Regions from separate parts of the Oceanobacillus sp. FSL K6-2867 genome, predicted to be linked through region 1. Evidence: riboswitches for the same ligand, from Rfam matches in the RefSeq annotation. Region 1 holds a riboswitch; each other region holds the start of a gene.
The links. A riboswitch is a leader RNA that binds a small molecule or an ion and turns the genes downstream of it on or off. The one in region 1 is predicted to bind S-adenosylmethionine.

Region 1 (3,153 bases):
TCGTAGCCTTTTATCATACTTTTCATGTACTTTGTTCACATAATTATTAGAAAACCATTTCGGACGCTTTACGTTCAATAGCTTTCTCATGATTGAATTAAATATAAAAATAATTAGTGAAAATACACCGATTAGTATGACTATATCCAGCAGCAGCCCACTGTTATCTTCATAGTAGTACATTAAACATTCTCCTCTTTCCATACTATAAATCGTACACCCGCCAAGATTCCATCAGCTAAAAAAAGCTGTACGACTCAAATAGAGCTGTACAGCAATATATATTATTTCGTCAATGCAAGCAACTCATCAACTTTATCCGTTTTTTCCCATGAAAATGCAACATCCGTTCTGCCAAAATGGCCATATGCAGCAGTATCTTTAAATACCGGTTGACGGAGGTCAAGCATCCGAATAATTCCAGCTGGGCGAAGATCGAATAATTTACGAATCGCAGCTACAAGTGTTTCTTCGCTCACTTTCCCTGTACCAAATGTATTTATTGCAATGGATACAGGCTCCGCCACACCAATCGCGTATGCCAATTGAACTTCACATGACTTGGCAAGTCCTGCAGCAACGATGTTTTTTGCAACATAGCGTGCGGCATATGCAGCAGAACGGTCTACTTTTGTAGCATCCTTCCCACTAAATGCTCCACCGCCATGACGTGCATATCCACCATAAGTGTCAACAATAATCTTGCGTCCAGTAAGTCCCACATCCCCTTGTGGCCCACCAATAACAAAGCGACCAGTTGGATTAATGAAATACTTTGTTTTTTCATCCAAGAGATCAGCAGGAACTACGGCACGAACAACATGCTCGATCATATCCTTTTCAATTTGATCCCTTGTAATATCTTGGTGATGCTGCGTTGAAATAACAATCGTATCGATTCGAACAGGCTGATCATTTTCATCGTATTCTACGGTAACCTGTGTTTTACCATCCGGTCGCAGGTAGTCTACAATGTTTTCTTTTCTTACATCAGCAAGGCGTTTCGATAACTTGTGGGCTAGTGAAATTGGCAATGGCATAAGCTCTTTGGTTTCATCACAAGCAAAACCAAACATTAAACCTTGATCTCCCGCGCCAATTGCATCAATTTCATCCTCGCTCATTTTCCCTTCGCGGGCTTCTAGTGCAGTGTCAACTCCACCAGCAATATCTGCGGATTGTTCATCAATCGCCGTCATAACTGCGCATGTTTCCGAGTCAAAACCATATTTGGCTCGAGTATAGCCAATTCCTTTAATCGTTTCTCTCACAATTGCAGGAATATCTACATATGTGCTTGTGGAAATTTCACCTGCCACTAACACTAACCCAGTTGTAACTGTTGTTTCACACGCAACGCGTGCATTCGGATCCTTTTTTAATATTTCATCAAGGATTGCATCTGATATTTGGTCTGACATTTTGTCTGGATGACCTTCTGTTACTGATTCTGAAGTAAATAAACGTCGATTTACAGCCATTAGGCTAAACTCTCCTTTATTGTATGTTACGGAACTCTAATTTAAATGTTCTACATATATTATTCAAAGTACCTTCAAAAGGTAAAACTTTTCCCGCTGACCAGGTGAATCGAATTTCAATGAATATTATTTTATATAAAACTTCTCTATTAGAAAACTTGGTATTCGTAAAAGGAATTCTTACGAAAACGTATTTTGCTATCTTAGAAAACCTTATACTTTGGAGTCCAAGTCTTTAGGCAAATGCCTAAGTTGCACTAATGCAAATTATGAGTCTTATACTTTTCCTATTTGCGAAAAACAAAAAAGCCTTTCCTTCAAAGACATGAGGAAAGGGTATACTGGCCTTTCGCTCTTATTGTTCAAGGAATTGTTCCTTGCATCAGGTTAGCACCATTTCACATCACGTGATGGTTGCTGGGCTTCATCGGGTCTGTCCCTCCACCAACTCTGAATAAGAGAGTATCCGTTCAATCTTAAGACTAACGAAAGTAGCTGGTGGTGTCAACTATTTTGGAATGATGGGTCAACATATATTTTTATAAATTATCTTTAAATAGTATGGACTAATAATTTAAATGTGTTATACTAATAAACAACTTAAGAAAATAAATGTTGTCATAAACAGATGATATTCTTAAAAAGGCAGGAGATAATGATATGAAAACAGTGGAAAGATCACTAATTAAAGAGTTAAACGAGCACAATAATATGCATATTAATTTGTCGGTAGCACAATTAGTTGAAAAGATTTTAAGTCACGAAGAAGGAAGCCTTACCTCAACTGGGGCAATTCGAGCGACTACCGGTAAATATACTGGTCGTTCACCGGAAGATAAATTTATTGTAAAAGATGAAATTTGTGCAGATTTTGTTGACTGGGGAAAGGTAAACCGCCCAATTGAAGAAAAAGCATTTGATAATCTCTACAGAAAAGTAATTGATTATTTAAAAGAAAAAGATGAGCTTTATCAGTTTAAAGGGTTTGCTGGGGCGGATAAAAATTACCGTTTGCCAATTCAAGTCATTAATGAATACGCATGGCATAACCTTTTTTCACGTCAGCTATTTATCACCCCTTCAGATGAAGAGTTAAACAATCACCAAGCAGAGTTTACAGTTATTTCTGCTCCAAATTTTAAAGCAGACCCAGCTGTAGATGGAACCAATTCGGAAACGTTTATCTTAATTTCCTTTAAAAAGCGTGTCGTTTTAATTGGAGGTACAGAATATGCTGGTGAAATAAAAAAATCTATTTTCTCTGTAATGAATTACTTGCTGCCAAAGCAGGATATCTTATCCATGCATTGCTCGGCAAACGTTGGTCCTGAAGGAGATGTAGCACTTTTCTTTGGTCTTTCCGGCACAGGAAAAACAACATTATCTGCTGACCCATACCGCCGTCTAATTGGAGATGATGAGCATGGCTGGAGTCCAAATGGCGTGTTCAATATTGAAGGTGGCTGCTACGCAAAATGTATTAACCTTTCAGAGGAAAAAGAGCCGCAAATCTTTAACGCTATACGTTATGGATCAGTACTTGAGAATGTTGTCTTAGACGAAAATTCAAGAATTCCCGACTACGATGATACAACATTAACGGAGAATACGCGTGCTGCATATCCACTGGAAAATATTGATAATATTGTTTCACCAAGTGTTGCTGGTCATC
Region 2 (3,153 bases), 430 kb from region 1:
TAAATTCCCGACAATGCTGGCCTCAGAGATGGAAGCAGCAGCTGTTGCTCAGGTTTGTCATCAGTACAACAAGCCATTTGTTATTATTCGCGCACTATCTGATATTGCAGGAAAAAAATCATCCATCTCGTTTGATCAATTTCTTGAAACGGCCGCTAAAAATGCAGCACAACTAATTATTGCTGTAGTCAAAAGCATATAAAAAAACAATTATAAGAAAAGCAAAAGCCCAGAGACAATGATAAATTCATGTTTCTGGGCTTTTTGATAACTTGTAAATTAACCTAATTATTTCGCTCCTTTCGATAGTACTCATGAAACACCTTCATAAGGGCTCTTTTCTCAATTCGTGATACATAGCTGCGCGATATATTCAATTTTTTTGCAATTTCTCGCTGTGTCATTTCATTATAGTCATTTAATCCATAGCGATAAATAATCACTTCCCGTTCTCGTTTATCGAGTACAGAAAAATATTTTTGCATTTTGGCGATTTCCATATTCAATTGGATGTATTCAATTACATTATCATTCTCTGCTTCGAGTATATCAATTAAGCTGATTTCATTGCCTTCTTTGTCCTGGCCAATTGGATCGTGTAATGAAACATCTTTTTTCACCTTTTTCAATGCACGCAGATGCATCAATATTTCGTTTTCTATACAACGAGCAGCATATGTTGCCAATTTCGTTCCCTTATTTGTAGAGAAGCTTTCAACCCCTTTTATAAGACCGATTGTTCCAATGGAAATCAAATCTTCCATATCCTCACCAGTATTTTCAAACTTTTTTACAATGTGAGCAACAAGTCTTAAATTATGTTCAATCAGTTTGTTTCTAGCTGTTTCGTTTCCATTTTGCATTTCCTCAATGTATTTCGCTTCTTCATCAGGGGGTAATGGTTGCGGGAATGCATGATTTTTTACATAAGAAACGAAAAAGAGGGCTTCCTTAATTAGAAGAGCAAGCACAGATAGAATCCCGGACAAACTCAGGTCACCTCCTAAAGAACAATCTGCTTCAAGAATGGGCTTTTGCCTATATAACATCTTTATGAAGCAGTAAGGAGATTCGTGTCTGTCCCAGATAATTAATTATGAAAACGATTTTATTTGATATTAGAGAAACGATTAAAACCCTGATGCATCCTATCAGAATTACATACAGCTGGCGGTTTTTACAGACACAATAACTTATCGCTAGAAGTAACAAACTGCATTGTCAAGATAAAGAAGGAGCGCACTGTGTGGGTACTATTCTTGCTGGTATGTATGCGGGAACTGTGAAAAACAGAAACACAACAGATCGTGGCTGTTTTGAATTGAATAGGGATCTTTAATGGTGTTGATATATTCAAGGCAAAGGATGATGCAGTAGTACAAGAGTATTGGATTATTGGGGCTGCATAGGATTTAGATAAGAATAAGCTTTCTGCATAGCATTTTGGAATCAACTCGTTTCAGTAAAAAGCGGGTAAATAGGACAAAGGAACGTTAATCGACATCATATATCTAACTTTTGTAGTAAATTCAAAAAATATAGTTGACAAGTTCTATTGCCCGGTGTATGATGTGAACAATTCCTACAAATTGAATATGATTTTTCTTATCAAGAGTCAGGGGAGGAACTGGTCCTATGATCCTGCAGCAACCGTTACCAAAATGTAACAAGGTGCTAATTCCAGCAAGCATATGCTTGAAAGATGAGATTAGAGATATAAAACCTCTTCCTCATCGGAAGAGGTTTTTAATTTACTTTAAAGGCAAGTAATATGATAGGAAAAATTATATTTCGATGAATAGGTAAATTTAAATTGAAAAAGGGAGCGAAGAAAATGAGTATAACAAAAACAGATAGCTTGTACAGAAAGGATTACTTTGGAAGGATTCACGAATTAAAGAAACATGCACCCAATGCTTTTGAGTCATTTTTTGCTTTTAATAATCAAGCATTGGCTGAAGGGGAATTATCGGTAAAGGTAAAAGAATTAATTGCAGTTGCTGTGGCGCATATTACCGGGTGTCCGTATTGTATTGATTTACATGTCAAAAATGTGAAAAAACAGAAAGCAAGCAAAGCAGAGGTAGCAGAGGCAATTTTTGTCGCAACAGCATTAAAGGCGGGATCTTCAGCAGCGCATGGAGTAAATGCACTAAATGCTTATGATGAAAACGGGGATGAGGAGCTGTATAAAGCATCCTATTTTAATCGTATAAAGGAATTTTCCAAGTTAAATAAAGAAACATTTAAGGCATTTCTGGATTTTGATCATCAGGCTATAAAAGCAGAAAATCTGAGTGAGAAAGAAAAAGAGTTAATTGCAGTAGCTTGTGCCCATACAACAGGTTGTGCATATTGTATTGATTTGCACACAAAAAATGCGAAAAAAACAGGAGCAAATTTAAATGAGATTTCGGAAGCAATTTTTGTTGCAGTAGCGCTTAAAGCTGGATCAGCAATCGCTCATAGTGTAAACGCATTAAATGCTTACGATGAATAGAAATTGATACCATAAGAGGAGTGTTTCGTTTGAAAAAGCAGATTCATTTGAACGGATTTGTACAAAACTCGCCATCCCCGCATTCCATGGGGTTGTGGAAACATGAGAGAGATAAGGGAGTATTTCATAATCGAATTCATTATTGGACAGAAACAGCACAAGTGCTGGAGCGGGGAAAATTTGATGCCGTTTTTATTGCTGATGTTCTTGGTACGTATTCTGTTTATGGAAACAATCATGATGCTGCGATTAAACATGCTGTGCAATTGCCGGCACATGACCCCTTGATGCCAATATCAGCTATGGCTGCAGCAACGAAGCACATCGGATTTGCCCCGACAATTTCAGCAACCTATGCACAGCCATATGCACTGGCACGTCAGCTTTCAACACTGGACCATTTGACGGAAGGCAGAATTGCTTGGAATGTAGTAACTTCGTATTTAGAGAGTGAGGCAATTAATCTTGGTTTGTCGGGTAGATTACCTAAAAATATACGCTATGACCGTGCTGATGAATTTCTTGAGGTCGTTTACAAGCTATGGGAGCACAGCTGGGATGATGAAGCAGTTGTTTACGACAAGAAGACAGACACCTTTGCAGACCCCAAAAAGGTACATATAATCAATCATGATGGTGACTTTTTCCATATA
Region 3 (3,153 bases), 130 kb from region 1:
TGGAACTCCTCAACTTATTGGCGAGCAGCACTCTTTTTAATTCTGGGGGGGGGGTTCCAGCCGCTTTACTATCTTGCAATTGCATTCGCATTTAAGTAATATACTCGTCCTGTATCATTGTCAGTTGTCTTGTACATTACTTGTCCTGCATAGTGTGCATAGTCAGTCCAGCTATCCCAATGATTACTTCTGGTATCTACTAAGTGTTTATACTCACAAACCTCATAGTTTCCTGCTGCTCCCACATCTGAACCGTTATCTCCAACAGCACTAACTAGTCCAAAACTAGAAACTGTGGTGCCAATTACTGAAGTGGCTGTTTTATTTGATGATACCCAAGATATAGATTGTGATAGGGATTTTGCAATAATTCCTTGTACAGAAGCAAATCCTAATACCGCCAAAGCAACAGCTGCTACCTTCTGATCACTTTCAGCTTTTCTTATTGCTTCTGCTTCTGCGTGACTAACATTCTGAGTAGAACACGTGACTTTAGGATCATGATGACCTCGTATTTGAGAAGTTCCATTAAATCCATCAGCGCTAGGAATTTCTGCAGCTAAAATATTGATTGGCATAGCACTAAAAATAAGAGTAAACGACAAAATAATAAAGATAACTTTTTTCAAAAAAACCCTCCTCATATTAATTGACAAAATTTGATAATTCCAATACGTTAATAATTCTAACAATTTTATATATTAAATTAAATGGGGAGAAAGTCTTGAATTTATAAAATTAGGGTGAATAATTATGCCTGAAATAATAAAACAACTAATCAAGCTGTTACTTAATTAAAGGCAATTTAATATAGTTTAAGTAAGTCAACTGTAATTATTAATTTTATGATGATTATATTTATTATTGTTAAAATAATGTTATTCCTATATATTTGACATATACTTGGGGGGATTTTAATGGTTGTAGATAATAAAAAAAAAAGATATGAAGTATTAGATAATTATATATTGAAGATAAAAATGTTGTTTGGTCCTTTAATTTTGCTAATTGTAGCATTTATAGACATTAGCAATACTATCATTTATTTTTTAAGTGCATTTTTATTGTTATTAATTATTTTTCAATCGATTCTTAATTTCAAAATGCATAATAGATTTAAGAAATCATTCTTGCTTGAAATCCTCATAGTATTAGTAGCTATCTATGCTATAGTTTTTCGTCTAACATAATTTTTTATAGTGGTTGATGAAATGGAATACACGCTCACCTTGTTCCCAACAATAATTATGGATGTTGCCGATATGTTTGAAATGGCTCTAGAAAATCCTGTAACTGATCTGTGACTGCTAACCAAAATCAGATGAAAAACCAATCTCTACAAGAAAAATAAAAAAGCCTGTACTCCTTGATACACAAGGGATACAGACCAACGTGTTAGAATGATTCCGATTGGACTCGAACCAACGACTTCTACCCTGTCAAGGTAGCGCTCTCCCAGCTGAGCTACGGAATCGTATGTATTATTCTCAACTTTAACTATACTTGCAAAATAGAAGGCTGTCAATAGAAGCTGTTTAGTTACGTTTACAAAATAACTATTGACCTTCTGTTTGCGTTCTGTTAATATTGCAATAATTTAATAAACGAATATATTTCAACAATAAAACAAAATAACAGATTACTCTTATCACGAGTTGGCTGAGGGATTTGGCCCTATGACGCCCGGCAACCGCCCCTTTAGGGGGAATGGTGCTACTTCCAACAGACAGAAATGTCTGAAAGATAAGAGGGGGAATCCGCAATAGTTTATGATTTCAACCCTCTTTCTTTGGAAAGAGGGTTTTTTTATGGACAAAATGAGCAGATTTATAGGAAAGGATGAGGCGTTATGAATACGGTGATTCTAGAAGGAGTAAGAACACCTTTTGGGAAGTGGAAAGGATTTTTATCTGGATTAGAGGCAAAAGAGATAGGAACTTTAGCTGTTAAAGAGTTAGTGAGACGAGTACCTGAGGCAAAAGAAGCTGATGGGACAATACTTGCACAGGTGCTTCAAGCGGGGCAGGGTCAAAATCCGGCTAGAAGAGTTGCGAAGGATGCCGGTGTATCGTTATCTGTTCCTGCAGTTACTTTAAACAATGTATGTTTAGCTGGATTAGCATCCATTTCCGACGCTGTCCGCCGTATTCATTTTGGCGAAGGGGAATTATATATTACTGGTGGATTTGACTCGATGACAAATGCCCCGTACACTGCTCCGATTCGTAAGGAGCTGTCGATGGGATCCCTGCAATTTACGGATACATTAATAAACGACGGATTATGGTGCTCGTTAGCAGATGATTCGATGGGGGTGCTGACGGATTTAAAAAATAAAGATTTTAAGATTAATAGACTAGAGCAGGATCAATACGCACAGTTGTCACAGGAACGAGCTGCTGAAGCGCTGGAAAAAGGTCGCCTGCAAGATGAAATTGTTTCAATCAAACTTAAAGGCAAAACCTTCTCTAGCGATGAAGGCATTCGCCTCAATTCGAACATAGAAAAATTAGCAACATTAAGACCGGCGTTTGTTGACGACGGTACAATCACAGCGGGAAATGCGTCGCAAATGACAGATGGCGCAAGCGTTGGCATTGTTTCATCCGAAAAGAAAGCGGAGGAGCTTGGTAAAGCGCCGTTAGCTCGTATTCTTGGTTGGGCTGAAGTCGCGGGGCCAGATACGAGCCTACATACAAAGCCTGCCCAGGCAATCAAAGCAGTTTTAGAGAAAACGAACCTAACATTGAGCGATATTGATTTATTTGAAATCAATGAGGCTTTTGCAAGTGTGGTTATCGCAAGCTGCCGTGAGCTTGGAATTGGCTATGAAAGAGTGAATGTTAATGGTGGCGCAATTGCAATTGGTCATCCGCTTGGCGGAACGGGTTTTCGACTTGCCTTAACTCTTGCAAAAGAACTTAAACGCCGTGGTGGTGGAAAAGGTATTGCATCTCTCTGCGGTGGCGGCGGTCAGGGAATGGCTCTATTAATAGAAGTTCCAAAAAGCTGGTAAAGCCAAAACTTAGTATAAATTATGGAACAGTATGTGAGCAGTTCGCCTTGTATTAGACGAGGTGGGTCTATAATAGACGGAAGATTTCTACAAACGGAATTTTTAAATGAATGACGTAATTAGGAGGATGACAATCA
Region 4 (3,153 bases), 1.4 Mb from region 1:
CCACATATTTTTCCAGTGCGCTTATAGAATTAAATAATTGAACACCCAGTCCTTTTCCAGCACGATTATGCTTCGTTATAAATTTCTTCCCTTCAAATGCCTGTGCTGCTTGTAAAATATTCTCTCTTCCAACAGCAGCAATTGTTTTCGGTGTCTTAACTCCATACTTTTCAAGCTCAAGGTATTGCAAAACCTTGCTTACTTCAAGCTGCAATGCACGGCTTCCATTGATTACTGTTCTTCCATGATGCTCTAACCATGCAAGAACAGCATTCGTTAATTCTGGTGCAAACCGATTTCCACGTGTGTGTGACGAAGCACTCATTCGATTGTAAAAAATCCCTTCTGGAGGTGCTGTGCTCAAATCAATCTTACCGCTATCAAGCAACCAATCTTCAAAAGGCAAATTAAGCTCTTCTAATCGTTTCAGCAGATGTTCAGTCCACTCATTATTTTCATGGATGACATATATTTTACTCATTTTTATTCTCCCCTAACTTAAATACTCGTTAATGATTTTCGTATTTCCTCAACCTTTGGCATCACTTGATTTGCAAAGCGCTCCAGCTCTTCAAGCTGTGGCGAGCATTGTAATAATAGTTGATCTACTCCAGCCTCTTCATAAGCTAAAATTCGCTTGGCAATTTGTTCCGGTGTTCCAACAAGGTTTGGTCGCAAGCCTCGGTTTGACACTGAATAATCTTGCAATTTCAGCTGTTGTTCAAGCTCTGACTTCGCAGTAAAATCCTTCATTCCTGCATAACCAGCTGCATCTTTAACTGTCGTAATGCGTTTTAATTCTTCCTGTGCCTCTTCCTCCGTATCTCTGCAAATGACATAGGCAGCCATACTAAATGATTGCAATGCTTCTTTTTCAGCCTTCTTTCTGCGTTCCTTCATATCTTCAATTTTAGTCTTAACTTCTTCCACTGTACCGCCATGCATCACATATGCATCACAATAGGAAGTAATAACCTGCTTTCCTTTTTCACTCTCACCACCAGCATATAAAATAGGATTCGGCCGCTGAATTGGCTTTGGTGATAAATTCGTATTTGCAATGTTATAAAACTTTCCATCATAAGAAAATGTGTCTTCTGTTGTCCATAGTCCTTTTAAAACCTCTAAAAACTCACTTGTACGATTATAGCGATCATTATGTTCTGTAAATTCTCCGCCATATTGCTTTGCCTCTTCCTCCCACCAGCCAGAGACAACATTTAAAGTGAAACGGCCATTGCTGATACGGTCAATGTTTGCAGCCATTTTTGCCGTTACTGCCGGGTTATGAAATACTGGACGGACCGCGGTCATAATTTCAATTTTATCGGTAACTGCTGCTAGTGCGGCCGCTGTCGTCCATGCTTCAATTGAATCAGCTTCAATCCCTTTAATATCATTCAAATATAGTTCAGCAATTAATGTTGTATCATAGCCTAACTTTTCAGCATGCTGAATGACTTCCTTGGCATAACCATATGTCGGTGGCATGTTTTCATCTTCTACATTTCTTAGCCATCCGCCAAAAATCGGTAACCAAAATCCATATTTCATTTTTCCATCTCCCCCTTATCTCTGTTCAGCAAAAAAACCTCTATTCTAAGATAAGAATAGAGGTTTTACATGTTATCTATGTATGCTCTTTCTTATCTTTCAAGCAGTCTGCTTGATGGAATTAGCACAGTATTCTTATAAGAACCTGTTGCCGAGGCTTCCTTGGGCCATGTCCCTCCACCTCTCGTGATAAGATAAATCAAATAATAAAGTTGTTGGTTGAATAATAATATAAAACTTACGAAATGTCAATCAATTAATTCTTATAATTCTTAGTTGACTTATATGATTTGATATATTAGAATATATCCAACAATTAAAAATTCTTATCAAGAGAAGCTGAGGGAACTGGCCCTATGATGCTTCAGCAACCCCTAATTATTATTAGAAAGGTGCTAATTCCAGCGAGATTTTTTCTTGAGAGATAAGAGCTGATAAATGATGTAGTATACCCTCTTTTCTCTTTTTAGAAGAAAAGGGGGTTTTTTGGCCGTATTAAAAATTTGGTATGTACTAATTAAATATTAACTGCAAACTAATGTGCAATCCTTGACAGCAATTATTGCACATACTTGAAGAAAACGATCGAGAAGATAATCCGCAGTTTCTTTTAAGTACGATATTACAGGTGTTTCGCATAGTTCAAATAAAAAGCAAAAGGAGAATGTTTACATGAGTGAAATTATTGTCCTGTCTGGTAGTCCATCTGAATTTTCGAGGTCTGAACAGGTGCTCAAATATTTAGGTGCTTTATTAGAAAGCGAGCAATTTTCAGTAACCCACATTTCCGTAAAAGACGTACCATATGAAGATTTATTTCAAGGGAATTTCAATAGTTCATCTGTTAAAGAAATTGCAGCCAAAATCCAGAATGCCAAAGGACTTATCGTTGGATCTCCAGTGTATAAAGGTGCGTATTCCGGTGTGCTGAAAGCGTTAATTGACATACTGCCGCAGGACATTCTGAAGCATAAGCCAGTACTTCCGCTTATGACAGGCGGAAGTCCTTCCCATTTACTCGCTGTAGAATATACCTTAAAGCCAGTTCTCGCTACACTAAAAGCGCATAATTTAAAAGGTCTTTACCTGCTGGACAGACAAATTGATAAGCAGAAATCTCTTCCAATAATTGATGATGATATTTTGCAACGAACAAAGAAGCAGCTTTATTACTTTATCCAGCTTATAAATAATTCAGCTGCAAGAGAAGCTGTCACGTACTAGGGTTGTTAAAAAATTATAAAAGGAGAACTAATATGACTGCTAAACGTATTTTTTTAAACGCCTTTGATATGAATACTCCTGGACATCAATCACCAGGATTATGGGCACACCCTGATGATCAATCCCATCGTTACAAGGATAGTGAGTATTGGACTAATCTTGCAAAAACATTAGAAAAAGGACGATTCGACGCGGTATTTATCGCAGACGTCCTAGGAACGTATGATGTATATGGCAATTCCCGTGATGCTGCAGTAAAAAATGGGGTCCAATCTCCAGTTAATGATCCATTTTTAATCGTTCCTTATATGGCAGCAGTTACAAAGCATCTTGGTTTTGGAATAACTGCCTCTGTTACACATGAGCACCCATATA

Region 2: another riboswitch for S-adenosylmethionine. It lies ahead of NSQ77_RS00305 (carboxymuconolactone decarboxylase family protein); the one in region 1 lies ahead of metK (methionine adenosyltransferase).
Region 3: another riboswitch for S-adenosylmethionine. It lies ahead of NSQ77_RS02865 (acetyl-CoA C-acyltransferase); the one in region 1 lies ahead of metK (methionine adenosyltransferase).
Region 4: another riboswitch for S-adenosylmethionine. It lies ahead of NSQ77_RS16795 (LLM class flavin-dependent oxidoreductase); the one in region 1 lies ahead of metK (methionine adenosyltransferase).

The regions. Positions count from the first base shown of each region.
Region 1 covers NZ_CP150144.1:488,738-491,890, forward strand. The annotation lists gene NSQ77_RS02225 (DUF4181 domain-containing protein) at 1-183, opposite strand, end outside; gene metK (methionine adenosyltransferase) at 285-1,481, opposite strand; SAM riboswitch class I at 1,834-1,942, opposite strand; gene pckA (phosphoenolpyruvate carboxykinase (ATP)) at 2,142-3,153, shown strand, end outside.
Region 2 covers NZ_CP150144.1:60,710-63,862, reverse strand. The annotation lists gene mtnN (5'-methylthioadenosine/S-adenosylhomocysteine nucleosidase) at 1-202, shown strand, start outside; gene sigK (RNA polymerase sporulation sigma factor SigK) at 285-989, opposite strand; SAM riboswitch class I at 1,603-1,709, shown strand; gene NSQ77_RS00305 (carboxymuconolactone decarboxylase family protein) at 1,835-2,500, shown strand; gene NSQ77_RS00300 (LLM class flavin-dependent oxidoreductase) at 2,530-3,153, shown strand, end outside.
Region 3 covers NZ_CP150144.1:618,556-621,708, reverse strand. The annotation lists gene NSQ77_RS02880 (hypothetical protein) at 69-629, opposite strand; gene NSQ77_RS02875 (hypothetical protein) at 918-1,190, shown strand; tRNA gene NSQ77_RS02870 (tRNA-Val) at 1,402-1,474, opposite strand; SAM riboswitch class I at 1,643-1,750, shown strand; gene NSQ77_RS02865 (acetyl-CoA C-acyltransferase) at 1,850-3,016, shown strand.
Region 4 covers NZ_CP150144.1:3,480,685-3,483,837, reverse strand. The annotation lists gene NSQ77_RS16800 (alpha-L-glutamate ligase) at 1-481, opposite strand, end outside; gene NSQ77_RS16795 (LLM class flavin-dependent oxidoreductase) at 499-1,554, opposite strand; SAM riboswitch class I at 1,644-1,750, opposite strand; SAM riboswitch class I at 1,878-1,985, shown strand; gene ssuE (NADPH-dependent FMN reductase) at 2,227-2,778, shown strand; gene NSQ77_RS16785 (LLM class flavin-dependent oxidoreductase) at 2,811-3,153, shown strand, end outside.